DNA from 2 places in the Bacillus sp. Brlt_9 genome. Region 2 is predicted to be linked to the other one. Evidence: riboswitches for the same ligand, from Rfam matches in the RefSeq annotation. Region 2 holds a riboswitch; the other holds the start of a gene.
The links. A riboswitch is a leader RNA that binds a small molecule or an ion and turns the genes downstream of it on or off. The one in region 2 is predicted to bind thiamine pyrophosphate.

Region 1: another riboswitch for thiamine pyrophosphate. It lies ahead of thiC (phosphomethylpyrimidine synthase ThiC); the one in region 2 lies ahead of thiT (energy-coupled thiamine transporter ThiT).

Annotation. Positions count from the first base shown of each region.
Region 1 is NZ_JAYJLO010000007.1:82,506-89,870, forward strand. Features, by position in the region: gene lldP (L-lactate permease) at 1-759, shown strand, start outside; TPP riboswitch at 831-946, shown strand; gene thiC (phosphomethylpyrimidine synthase ThiC) at 1,061-2,821, shown strand; gene VF726_RS23665 (arsenic transporter) at 3,076-4,434, opposite strand; gene VF726_RS23670 (cytochrome d ubiquinol oxidase subunit II) at 4,825-5,850, opposite strand; gene cydA (cytochrome ubiquinol oxidase subunit I) at 5,843-7,198, opposite strand.
Region 2 is NZ_JAYJLO010000002.1:66,821-74,185, forward strand. Features, by position in the region: gene VF726_RS06505 (response regulator transcription factor) at 12-701, shown strand; gene VF726_RS06510 (sensor histidine kinase) at 698-2,554, shown strand; gene thiT (energy-coupled thiamine transporter ThiT) at 2,759-3,430, opposite strand; TPP riboswitch at 3,516-3,617, opposite strand; gene VF726_RS06520 (FeoA family protein) at 3,812-4,039, shown strand; gene feoB (ferrous iron transport protein B) at 4,036-6,024, shown strand; gene VF726_RS06530 (FeoB-associated Cys-rich membrane protein) at 6,041-6,208, shown strand; gene VF726_RS06535 (lipoprotein BA_5634 family protein) at 6,245-6,823, opposite strand; gene VF726_RS06540 (PspA/IM30 family protein) at 7,225-7,365, shown strand, end outside.

The DNA of each region.
Region 1 (7,365 bases), on a different contig from region 2:
GTAAAAGCATGGTCTCCATTCATTATTTTAACTGTGATGGTAGTCATTTGGAGCCAAAGTTTCTTTAAAGCGTTATTTGCTCCAGGTGGCGCACTAGAGAGCCTCGTGTTTAAGTTTGAAATTCCAGGCTTACACAATTTAGTAATGAAAGCAGAACCAATTGTAAATAAACCGACGCCTTACGAGGCAATTTTGAAATTTGATGTATTATCAGCAACAGGAACAGCAATCTTAATTGCTTGTATTATTTCTATCTTTATTTTGAAAATGAGTGCAAAAGATGCAGTAGCGACATTTAAAGAAACGTTAAATGAGCTTAAAATGCCAATTCTATCTATCGGATTCGTATTAGGATTTGCATTTATCGCAAACTATTCTGGTTTATCTTCTACACTAGCGTTAGCGCTTGCTGGAACTGGCGGACTATTCCCGTTCTTCTCACCATTCTTAGGCTGGATCGGGGTATTCTTAACAGGATCTGATACGTCAGCGAATGCACTGTTCTCGAATTTGCAAGCAATTACAGCGCAGCAAGTCGGTGTATCTGAAGTACTTCTCGTTGCAGCAAATACAACGGGCGGTGTAACAGGGAAAATGATTTCTCCGCAATCGATTGCGATTGCTTGTGCGGCAGTTGGACTTGCTGGAAAAGAATCAGATTTATTCCGCTTTACAGTGAAGCATAGTCTATTCTTCGTAATTATTGTTGGTATTATGACGTATGTACAGGCATATTATTTAACGTGGATGATTCCGTAAAGAGAAAAAGAAATAAACTTTTCATTTTTCAGATTATCGTGTATGATGGGAAAGTATTGAAAATTAAATCAGTGATAAACTAGGGGTGCCTAACGTATGCGTAGGCTGAGAGAGAAGCGCGTGATCTTCTTAACCCTTTGGACCTGATCTGGCTCGTACCAGCGTAGGGAAGTTAACGGCTTTACATAATGATGTCTTTTATGAGCCAGGTCCTTATTTTTTTATGGACCTGGCTCTTTTTATTTTGGCATGCGCTGGCCATATCTCGTCCTTGTCACGAACAGGGGAGGCAACAAAGTTTATGAAACAATCTGTTTCAGCTGAGCAAATTGAATTGAAATCGAGTTTACCAGGGAGTAAGAAAGTGTATGTGGATGGACCGCGCGCGGGTATGAAAGTGCCGATGCGTGAGATTGAACAAAGTGAAACGAACGGTATTCCGAATCCACCAATTCGTGTATATGATACGAGCGGTCCTTATACAGATCCGGCGTATAAAGTGGAGCTGGAAAAGGGGTTGCAGGCGCCGCGCCACTCTTGGATCATAGAGCGCGAGGATGTAGAAGCATACGAAGGGCGCGAAGTAAAACCAGAGGATGATGGTGTGAAGGTGGCTTCGAAACATACACCTGTTTTTCCGCAAATGGATCGCCAGCCGCTTAGAGCGAAGCAAGGTGCAAATGTTACGCAAATGCATTATGCGCGTAATGGCATTATTACGTCTGAGATGGAATACGTTGCGATTCGTGAAGGAGTAGAGCCTGAGTTTGTTCGTAAGGAAATTGCAGAAGGCCGTGCTATTTTACCAGCGAATATTAATCATCCGGAAGCAGAACCGATGATTATCGGGCGTAATTTCCACGTGAAGGTAAATGCAAATATCGGAAACTCTGCTGTATCTTCTTCTATTGCAGAAGAAGTAGAGAAGATGACGTGGGCAACGCGCTGGGGTGCAGATACGATTATGGATTTATCTACAGGTAAAAACATTCATACGACGCGTGAGTGGATTATTCGTAATGCGCCTGTACCAGTTGGAACTGTACCGATTTATCAAGCGCTTGAAAAGGTAAATGGAATTGCAGAAGATTTAACGTGGGAAGTGTATCGTGATACGTTAATTGAGCAAGCGGAGCAAGGCGTGGATTACTTTACGATTCATGCTGGTGTATTACTTCATTACATTCCAATTACTGCAAAGCGTACGACAGGTATCGTTTCGCGTGGTGGTTCGATTATGGCGCAGTGGTGTTTATTCCACCATAAAGAAAACTTCCTATATACTCATTTTGAAGAGATTTGTGAAATTATGAAGCAGTACGATGTTTCGTTCTCTCTTGGAGATGGATTACGTCCAGGATCGATTGCAGATGCAAATGACGAAGCACAATTCTCTGAGCTTGAAACACTTGGTGAATTAACGAAAATTGCTTGGAAACATGATGTGCAAGTGATGATTGAAGGACCTGGACATGTACCAATGCACTTAATTAAAGAGAATATGGAAAAAGAACTTGATATTTGTCAGGGCGCGCCGTTCTATACACTTGGACCGTTAACGACAGATATTGCACCAGGTTATGACCATATTACATCGGCAATTGGAGCTGCAATGATTGGCTGGTTCGGAACTGCGATGCTTTGTTACGTAACGCCGAAAGAGCATTTAGGATTGCCAAATAAAGACGATGTTCGCACGGGGGTTATTACGTACAAAATTGCAGCGCATGCGGCTGATCTTGCGAAAGGACACAAAACGGCTCATCAGCGTGACGATGCACTTTCGAAAGCACGCTTTGAATTCCGTTGGCGCGATCAATTTAATTTATCTTTAGATCCTGAACGCGCGATGGAATATCACGATGAAACGTTGCCAGCAGAAGGAGCGAAAACAGCTCATTTCTGTTCGATGTGTGGACCGAAGTTCTGTAGTATGAGAATTTCACATGATATTCGTGAATATGCGAAAGAAAATGATTTAGAAACGACAGAAGCAATTGAAAAAGGGATGAAAGAGAAGGCAAAAGAATTTAAAGACACTGGTAGTCATTTATACCAATAACATGTTACACCTCTTTACTTGATTGATCACACTGTAGTACCTAACTTAAATATAGAAGAAGCCCGCTTTGCTAAGACGGTAGCAAAGCGGGCTTCTATCGTTTATCCCACTTTAATGGGCAGTAAGACCCCCACCTCAAAATTCAGCGAAAGTAAAGAATTTGGGTGGGGGTCGGGCTGTCCATAAAAGTCCGATTGGTGAGGGCTAATAATCAGTGGGAGATGAAGAAAACCCCCACTGATTAAAGTTTCACTTTATAAGGCGAAGAAGAGGTGTACCCAGTAGTATAAGAGGAATAATGTGACGACTGTTGTGAGAGGAATAACGATAAGGGATACACTTAAATAGTCTTTCCATTTTACTTTAATTTTGTTTTGTTTCAGGATATACATCCAAATGAGGGAAGCTAGCGTACCGATTGGTAATAATAGTGAACCGATGTCACTACCAATAATATTTGCGAGATAGATAGTTTTTAATGTGACTGGGTCTAGTCCCATTTCTGTTAATGTGATTGTACCAATCATAAGTGCAGGATGGTTATTGAAGACGTTAGAGAGGAGGGAGACGAGTCCACCCATTGCAAAGCTAGCATAGAGTAGATGTTGACTTACTACTGGCTCAAGCCAATTTACAAGCGCCGCTGTTAATCCTGCGTTATGAAGCCCGTAAATAATGACATACATAGAGAAAGCGAAAATTAAAATGTGCCACGGTGTCTTTTTCAAAATATCGACTGGGTTTGTTCGTAAGTAATACCATCTCCAGATGAGAAGAACGAGTGAACCGAGTACAGCAACAATTTCGATTGGAATCGATAAGAAGGATGCAACGAATAGAAGACAGCGCATAAGGAAGACGAAGCCTAATACTTTTAACATGAATTTTGTACGGTTTTGTTTCGTATCAACAGAATTTTTTCCTTTTAACGGATGGAAGTTTTTCGTGAAGAAAATTTCTTCGATATCATATGAAGAAACAGGTAATTTCTCTGGTAGTTTTTTCTTTAAAACTGTATACATAAGCCATGACATAAACAATAGTCCTAATGTTGCAGGTACAAACATCATAGCTGTGTGCATATAAAGAGTCATATTCACAATATTTAATGCGATTAAGTTTACGATATTACTTACACCAATTGGTGCACTAGAAGCAGTAGCGATTAAGGCACCGCTTAATAAATAAGGAATTTGTTGATGCGGTTTTAATTGAAGGTTTTTTAGAAGAAGAATTAAAATTGGAGTTGTAATTAAAATACTACCGTCGTTATTAAATAAAAGAGTCATAAGAAAACATAATAACTGAATATACCAGTATAAACGGCGACCAGAGCCTTTTGCTAAGTTTGCGAGTTTCGCCGCGGACCAGTGGAAGAAGCCGAAGCTTTCTAATATAACGGCCATAACGATGGTCGCTAATATTGTTATAGAGGCACCACCAATCTTACTAATAATATCCATGACGTCTGGTTTTGATACAAGTCCAGTAATCAGGATGATGCCAGCGCCAATTGCTGCTGGCCACGCCTCATTTAAACCACGAGGCCGCCAAAAGATAACAATCATTGTTAAGAAGAATACAATAATAGTAATCCATATTTCAACACTCATATTTTGCCTACCTTTCTATTTCCCTTGAACAAATGTAGCTTGTCTCAAGTTTGTATTGATAGTATATTCAGCAAAAAATAAGAAGAACTAGACGTATAATGGAATAAAGTGAATATGTGTTTTTCAAGCTCAAGGACAAGTGTCACGAATGGTGAAATAACTATCGTGAGAGGAGTCTGTAAATTAGTGGGGCGGTAAGATAGTAAATGAAAATTATATGGGCAATTATGGAGATATACTAGCACAACTCAAAATATATCAGCGATTATTGAAATATATCGGCGCAACTCAAAATATATCAGCGATTTTTAAAATATATCGACTTATCGACAAAACATGAAAAAAAGAGTCCATCCCAAAATACTTTTTGGAACAGACTCCAAGGCTATATTATTTTTCCTTCAAAAAAGTTCGATCCTTCAAGAATAAATTCCAGAAGAAAATAAATCCTGGTAATAAAATTGCAATCCCAATTGCATATAGAATAAGCAATGCATAGAATGTTTCGACCGTTGTAAAGCTTGTAAATACAGTTACATCAGGATAAATAATATACGGTAAATGAGCGACACCGTAAGCGTAACTTGCAAATGCATATTGAGCCACGACTGCTAAAACGGCAATGCGAGGGTATCCTAGTGTGTCATACTTCTTGTTTGTCCACCAAAGAGAAGAGTACCCGATAACGAATAAAACGATAGAAACTGTAAACCATGGGAATTGCTTTATTAGTCCTTGCATAAGCCAGTGTGTTTCCGGATCCATTACAACGAGGGCGATAATCGCCGTAACGAGCGTTGCAGGACCAAGGATGATCGCGTTTCTTCTATAAATTTTATATGCATCTTCTGAACCTTGTTCTCTCGCAAAATCAGCAAGAAAGAGAGAGGAAAGAAATAGTTCCGAAGTTAGTCCGAAGAGCATATAACAATAAATAACCGGACTAGAAAGAAGTTTTCCATATAGGAGTACTTCTTTTCCTTCAGACATTGTAATATAGGCACCTTCTGTAACGGGTAAAACGGTAATTAATAGGGCTGGAATTAAGAGCCCTGTAATACCTGAAATAATACGAAGAAGGTGCTGGTACTTCGGTAGGGAATAAGCAAATACCATGAATGTACTGCGAATTGCCACGAGTACTAAAATTAACATAACGGGTACGAACATCACCGTTGCCAGAGTGAAAGCGGCTTTCGGAAAGAAACCGAGAAAAGCGACAACGACAAAGACGAGAAATGTATTTGTTACTTCCCAAGTCGGTGATAAGTATCGGTTGGCAAGCTTGGCAGCGAGCGTTGGATGTTTTGCGTATACCATGCCCCAAAAACCTGCTCCAAAATCGATGGACCCTAATATACTGTATACGAAAATAAGAGCCCACAAGATGATGATTGCAATATTTTCCTCATGCACGAGAATCGCCTCCTTCGTGATGTAAATCATTTGTAAGCGGATGTTTCTTAAAGAATGTCCGCAGTACAAAAACAGTTAAAATACCGAGTCCAATATATAAAATGATGAATAGAATAAATAAAGGACCGACAAAGTCAGCGCGTGTAGAAGCGTCGACTGTACGCTGCATACCATAAATAGTCCACGGTTGACGACCACTACAGCTAAAAATCCATCCAAATTCAATGCCGAGCATCATAATTGGTCCACATGCGGCAGCTCCCCAAAGAAGCCACTTCGGTAATTCTGCTCCTTTTTTTCGGTAAACGAAGTACCAATATAGGAGGGCAATTGCTGCAACTGCAAAGGTGAAAGCAGCGGTCCCGACCATTAAGTTGAATAATGTATGCGTGTAAAATGGTGGCCATGTTTCTTGCGGGAATTCATTTAGCCCCTTTACGACGGTGCTAGGATCTAGTCCCACTAGTAGGCTAAGCATGTTCGGGATTTCTAGTGCATAGTTTAGTTCAAGTGTGTTAGGATCCACAACGCCCCCAATCGATAACGGTGCATGTGATGTCGTTTCAAATAAAGCTTCAGCAGATGCAAGTTTTTCAGGAGAATGCTTATGTAAAGCAATTGCCGATTCGTGTCCCGAAAGCCACATCGTAGCACCTGTAATAAATGTCACGACGAGTCCTAACAGTAGTCCTTTTTTATGATATGCCACTTCACGTTTACTTAAATTTTTCTTTAATAATTTAAATCCAGCGATAGAAGCAATGACAGCCGCACCAGTTGCATAAGCCGTAATAACGACATGGAATGCACTTGTGCCAAAACTCGGATTAAAGAAAGCCTTCCACGGATCAACGTTAAAAACAGATCCATCTGGATTCATTGAAAAGCCTGCTGGTGTATTCATCCATGTATTTGCTGATGTAATAAGCACGGCAGATGCCGTGGCACCAATCATGACGAAGAATAGCGAGATTAATCTCATGAATGGAGGTAGTTTGTCAGCTGCATATACATAAATGGACATGAACAAAGCCTCTAAAAAGAAGGCAAAAATCTCAATTTGAAAGGGAACAGAGATAACCTGCCCAACAATTTTGGCAAAACCAGGCCAAAGAAGTGAAATTTGTACACCAACGATTGTTCCAGTTGGAATTGCTACACCAAGAAGGATGGCGAACGCTTTCGTCCATCTTTTCGCCATAATGGCGTAGTCGGAATCTTTCTTCCAGTGATAGAGTATTTCACTTATAAATATCATCAATGAAAGCCCCACGCCAAGTGTTGCAAAGATAATGTGGAATGCTAATGAAGAACCGAAAAATGCTCTTGCTAATGTTACCGTATCCATATGTAAACTCCTCTTCTTTTTTGCCATTATTTTCTGATTGAATTGGAAGATTTATTCAAAAAAACTACCAAAAATATATGTGTATTTAAAAAGTGGATATGGCAATATAACGTTTGAATATTCTAAAAAGAAAGAAGTTAATGTTTAATAATATTTTGTTTGTTTTT
Region 2 (7,365 bases):
ATACGTAAGTTATGTCAAAAAACATTTTAATTGTGGAAGATGAAGATATTTTGCGTGAAATATTAAAAGATTATTTTTTAAGTGAGCAATATGTAGTGTTTGAAGCAAGAGATGGGAAAGAAGCTTTAGTTGTATTTGAGGAAGAAGAGGTTGATTTAGTTATTTTAGATATTATGTTGCCAGAACTTGATGGGTGGTCTGTTTGCCGAAGAATTCGTAAAACATCCGAGGTTCCTATTATTATGCTGACAGCACGTGTTGATGAAGATGATACGTTACTTGGATTTGAACTTGGGGCAGATGACTATGTGACGAAGCCGTATAGCCCACCCATTTTATTAGCAAGAGCAAAAAGATTGTTAGAAAGTAGAAAAGTAACAAAGCAACTGCTAGAGAATGAAGATGATACATTATCCATCCACGGTATTCACGTTCATTTTCCGTCGCGTACTGTTACGGTAGATCGGACAGACATTAATTTAACGCATACTGAATTTGAAATATTAGCGTATTTTATGAAAAATCAAGGGATTGTTTTAACACGAGAGCAACTCATTTCAAGAATTTGGGGGTACGAATTTGCCGGTGATGATCGAACGGTTAATAGTCATATTCGTAATTTGCGAAATAAATTAGGAGAGAAAGCAAAATACATTACAACTGTAGTACGAACCGGTTATAAATTTGAGGGGAATATATGAGAAAAGGGATTGTACTAAAATTATTTACCCTCACCACAGCGTTATGTATGTTAATTTTAGCGACGATATTTATTGGACAAACGATATTTTTTAAACAATATTATGCGAATCGAAAAGTAGAAGATATTAAAGTGAATTTAAATTCCTTTGAGAAGAATTATTTGAATTACGCAGGAAGTACAGAAGGAATTCAGAAGCTGGAGCAAGACTTTTTTAGAGAAAATAACACGTGGATTACGACATTGGATCAGAATGGGAATTTAAAATATGCAGATGATTTTTATTTTGAGGTAACGATAGATCGTAAGCAACAGAAGAGTTTTGGACATCAAATATTCAAAATTCCCTTATACAATCTCGTCAATATTGAGGAGATTGATAATAAATCATCAGAGCAGATTTTAGGACAAGAAATTTATTTTGCTGGAATGAAAAAAGAAGATAGTTTTATTCCATTCTCTTTCTCACTATCTAAGCAAAATTTAAGTGGATTGAATAAACCGTTAGAAAAAGCATTTAAGGAGAAAATGAGTAAATTAGATCAGGAGAAAAAGAAAGTAGCTGAAGAACAAGTTGGTAAGGAAAAGAAGCCGGCCGTTCAGGAGCAAGCTGCCCAAGAACCAGATGCTTTCATAAGAGGGCGTGTTACGAAAGTACAATTCCCTGATGTAACAGGACCCGTAAATCCAATTTATAAAAACACTTTATTTTTGGATAGTATAAAAGAATTTCAAACGGATGTAGTACTAAAAGAGAGTAATCAAATAGAGTATTCAACAAAGACAATGGACTATGAAAAAAATGATATAAAATATAAATTATTAATGAAACCGATAAAAGAAAAAGACGGATCGGTAACATATATATATGCGATGGCTTCTTTACAGCCTGTAGATGAAGCTGTACAAATGGTGCAAGATTACTACATTTACATCATTGCATTTGTAGTCGTTCTCATTTTTCTAGCTTCGTTCTATTATTCAAAACAAATTGCAAAGCCATTATTAAAAATAAATGATACGACGAAGAAAATAGCGCATTTAGATTTCACCGAAAAAATTCCGATTACTTCAAAAGATGAAATTGGTGATTTATCGAATAATATTAATGTATTATCCAATAAGCTCCATTCGCATATTGGACAGCTAGAACAAGATATTGAAAAGGAAAGAAAGTTAGAAAATACGCGGAAAGAATTTATTTCTGGTGTGTCGCACGAATTAAAAACACCGCTGAGTATTATGAAAAGTTGTATTTCTATTTTAAAAGACGGGGTAGCTGAACATAAAAAGGAATACTATTTTCAGGCGATGGAACGAGAAGTAGATAAGATGGATACGTTAATTTTGGATATGCTAGAGTTAGCTAAATTTGAATCAGGCACATATAAAATGAAAAAGGATGTATTTTATATTGATACAGTAATTGAAGATATATGTGAACACCTTTCTGTGGAGATAGAGAAAAAAGAACTTCGTGTGCATAAAAATATATGTTCATTTGAAGTAGTCGCAAATCAAAATCGGATTGAACAAGTCATTGTGAATTTCATTACGAATGCCATACGTTATACACCGAATAAAGAGGATATTATTATTTCCACAATAATAGATGAGAAGGATCGTATAAAGGTGTGTATTGAAAATAAAGGTACTCACATTGAAGAAGAGCAATTAGACAAAATTTGGGATCGTTTTTATCGCGTGGATGCATCCCGCCAGCGCTCACAAGGCGGAACGGGGCTTGGGCTTGCTATTTCAAAGAACATTTTAGAACTACACGATGCTGAATATGGAGCAAAGAATACAGAAGACGGTGTGTTATTTTACTTTTACTTACCGAAAAAAGCGTAGATGATGCATGCTACGCTTTTTTAATTTATTTTCATATTATCTTTACCTAATCTTTATTTTTTAGCGATATAATCTGGTTAGAAAATGAGGTTATGTAAGGAGTCGATGAACCGTGCATAGCAATTGGCTAAGTATAATGGTATTTATTTTCTTTTGTGCATTTATTGTTTTTTTAATTGATATTACGATATGAAAAAAGAGCGCTTATGAAGCGCTCTTTTTGTTTGCATTTATTTGATAAGCATTGATGCTCTTGAATAAGCGTGGTGAAGTAAGAAATAAAAATATAAGCAAAACGGTACATAGAATATAGGAACCAATCATTACACTGCCGTTTACGATTAATGAATATAGGACAGCTGATTGACCTTTCGGTGCATATTGTCCCCAGAAAATAATACCGGCAATAAAGTGACAGAAATAACGTGCAAAGCTACCAACAAATGTAGCAACAATAATGTAACCAATAACTTTCTTTCCTTCGTTTTGTTTTTGTGAAGGTTTGTCTTTACGGCTACCTAAAGTAGATTGTTCTAAGCTATTTTCATTGGATGTTAAAAGTGCTTTTTGAATTGGACGATAGAATAAACCAGCAAATCCAATGAATGCGAAAGCAACGAAGTATTCAATTAGTACTTGAATTGGTGTGACGATAATGGCATCGCCCACGACAATTTGTAATAATCCCCAAATTAAGCCTCCTAAGAAAGCCATTTTGAAGCCCCAGCGGTATGCAATAATAAAAATAGGAATCATAGCGAATGAAATGGAACCGCCTGTTGGAAGTTTGATTGATATTGGTAAAATGTCGATGACCAAGGCGAAGGCTGCAAGAATTGCAGATTCGATCATCGCTTGTAAATTGGTGTTACGCATGTTGTCTCCCCCTAAATCCAAGTTGTACAAAAAAGAATAGATATCATAGGAGGATACGAAATACGTAAATAAAAAGAGGTATGTATTTCGGACGTTTGCACAATCCCTGCGTTAGCATTAACTAACAGGTTCGAAGGGTCGGAACGAAGTGTTCCCTCTCAGCGGCATGGCTCCCCCAGTGATAACGAGATTCTTTATTTGCTATTGTTTATTGTAAGCGAAATGGATGAGAATGGCAAACGAATCTGTTATGACAATTATTGAAATAGAATTGTAGCGAAATGTTAATAAATATGAAGCAAAAGGGTATAGTACAAGAGAAATAGAGTATGCTATAATTTTTTTGAAAATAATTATCATTCTCTTCGGAGGGGGAAGGTTATGAGCTTAGTAGATATTAAAATTGGCGAGAAAGTGTTAGTAAAAAGTATTCAATCGTTAGATCAGTTACTAAAGAGAAGACTGGCTGCTTTTGGCCTTTCTGAAGGAAGCGAACTTCGCATGAAGCAAAAGGCGATGTTCAAAGGTCCTTGTACATTGGAGTGTCGTGGACAGTTAATTAGTATTCGTCATTGTGACGCGAAAATGATAAAGGTGGAATTAGCGTGAATAAGGTAGCTTTGCTAGGGAATCCGAATACAGGGAAAACATCATTATTTAATGCACTTACTGGTTCTTATGAGTATGTAGGAAACTGGAGCGGTGTAACAGTAGAAAAGAAGGTTGGTAAATTAAAAGATAGAAGAGGAACATTAATTGATTTACCAGGCGTCTATGATTTAAATCCAGTTTCACGTGATGAAGGTGTTGTAACAAACTTTCTACTAACAGAAGAATTTAATCATATGTTAAATATCGTGGATTCTTCGCAGTTTGAACGAAATATGCATTTAACGTTGCAATTACTTGAATTTGGTAAGGCCGTTTCAATTGGATTAAATATGGTCGATGTGGCAAAGCAACGAGGCATTGTAATTGATGTAAAACGATTATCAGAATTACTAGGAGTAACAGTCGTTCCTGTCGTTGCAAGAAGTGGAAAAGGATGTGAAGAATTACTTGCCACTCTTAAAGAAAATGACAAAAACGAGAAAAAGCCATTCATTATTTCATATGGTGTACAAATGGATGAAGGGATTGGAGAGATAATTTCTCTTTTAGAGACAGCGAATTATAAGCATCCAAGATGGCTAGCCCTTCAATTTTTAAGCAATAACGAAGTAGTAGAAAAAGAAATGAAAGCACTACCAATTTATAAGGAACTTGTAGCTGTTCGATCTCGCTTAGAAGAAAAACTTGATTGTACGTTAGAGGAGCATATTTACAAAACTCGTGAAGCGTATATTGAAAAGTTAAAAACAAATGTTATGCAGCATGAGAAAGAAGGAAAAATTCCTTTTTCGGAAAAAATTGATAGGTTAATTACGCATAAAATTTTAGGACTTCCAATCTTTTTAGCAGTTATGTTTTTTATTTTTCAGGTTACGTTTACGTGGATTGGTACACCTTTATCGGATATGCTAGATGAGTTTTTTGGTGGACAGCTTACGGATTGGGTAACGGCTGGGCTTACAAGTGTTGGAGCTTCTGATTTTATTCAAGCACTCGTTACAGAAGGTATTATCGCCGGTGTTGGTGCTGTTTTAGTATTCGTTCCACAAATCTTTGCACTATTCTTTTTCATTTCATTATTAGAAGACTCAGGATATATGGCGCGAATTGCAGTTGTTATGGATAGAATTATGGAGTTCTTCGGTTTAAACGGAAAAGCGTTCATTCCGATGATTATCGGTTTTGGATGTAATGTTCCAGGTATTATGGCAGCGAGAACGATTGAACAAGAAAAAGAACGTTTACTTACAGTGCTTGTAACACCGTTTATGTCTTGTTCAGCACGTTTACCTGTATACGCATTATTTGCGGGCGTATTCTTCCCTCAAAGTCAGGCAACTGTGGTGTTTTCTTTATATGTTGCAGGTATTGTTCTTGCATTACTCGTTACAAAAATTATGTCACTTACCATTTTAAAAGCGGAAAAATCTATTTTCGTTATTGAACTACCTCCTTACCGCGTGCCACAAGCGAAAACGTTATGGCTAAGTACGTGGGAGAAAGGAAAAGGATTTGTTCGTAAGGCTGGTACATTCATCTTCGGTGGTTCTGTTGTCATTTGGCTATTAAATTATGCAGGTCCATCAGGATTTGGTGTTGATATGGGAGACAGTTATTTAGCGATGATTGGTGGATTTATCGCACCACTATTTGCACCACTTGGTTTTGGAACGTGGCAAGCTGCGGCATCCCTTTTAACAGGATTTTTAGCGAAAGAAGTTGTCGTTTCTACAATGGCAATTATTTATGCGGTGAAAGAAGATGTGCTTGGAAATGTAATGGGAGCACATTATACAGCATTATCAGCTTATGCATTTATGTTCTTTATTTTATTATATGTTCCGTGTTTAGCGACGGTAGCTGTTATTAAACGTGAAACAGGATCAGCGAAGTGGACGATTTTCTCTGTCGTGTATCCACTCGTTGTTGCTTATGTATTAACGTTCATTATATACCAAGTTGGATCCTTACTCGGATTCTAGAAGGAGATGTATTGTGATGATGGTCAATATTATAATTGGAGCTATCATTTTTGGTTATGCAGCATACACGTTAGTTAATTTTGTAAAGAGAAGTAAAAAGGGAAAATGCGCAGCATGTTCTTTAAATAAGTCATGTCAGTCGCAAACTTGTAGTCCGGATATGGAGCAAGTTGCTCATAAATAGAAAAAAGCTTTGCGAATTTCGCAAAGTTTTTTTGTTTTACTTTTTAATTTTTACAAGTTGAGAAGCTTCTACGCCGTTGTAACCAGGGAATTCTTTACTAGGGTCTTTATCAAATTTTAATATACCGACAGATTTTTCATCACCTTTTACATTTCCGTAAGTTGCATCATCAACAATCGCAAACATGTCGGCATATGCACGGCCACTTCCGATAATTGTGTTGCCTTCGTATTTTAATTTAGCCCCATCAAGTGTAGCATTTTCTAATTTTTCTTTTGCGAACAATACACCTTGTTCTGCTGTTACAGCCGGTAATTTATCAAGTGGTTTTGTGTTGTCGTTTTTATCAACTTTGCTAAGTAACTCTTTTTTCACCAGTTCATCACCAGTTTTTTTATCCATGACAAGAACTTTTTTACCTTCTAATGTTGTCATTTTCATTTTATAGAAGTCTTTTTCTTTCACTTCTTTTTTGTTTTTATCTGTAATTTGCTGAACTTGTTCTTCTGACCCGTACAGTACAAAGCCGTTTGCTTTCTCTCCTAATAAAGAACAACCTGATAATGCTCCAAGTGAAATTGCTGCTGCTAATCCGATTCCTACTAATTTTTTCATGATGATTTCTCCTTTTATATGTTTTATAGTAAATACATTTTTTGTATTAGTCTTGAAATAATGAGAAGCTTGTTTGTTGCTTCTGGTATTAGTGTATAAGAGATATGGAAACGTAACTATCGAGTTAGCTTACAGTAACATTACACTTATGTAATTTAGTGAAAGTGCATAAAAATAAGTCAATTCTAAAGAGAATGAATGAGAATATATTAGAAATGCAATATTGTATCTAGAATGTCATATTATATTGGATGTATTTTGGAAATAACATGTAAGTACATCTTCGTTTTGTTATAATAAACACATAGCTGTAAAAATGACTATTCTTTACTGTTAAGGGAGATTTTTATTTTTCCAAGTAGTGAATTTAAAATATGAGGTATATCATAGGAGGAATTTGAATGTCTGTATTTAAACGATTACGAGATTTAACAATGTCAAATGTGTATTCATTAATTGAAAAAGCGGAAGATCCAGTTAAGATGACGGATCAATATTTACGTGATATGCAAGCAGATGTACAAGAAGCAGAGAAAAGTGTA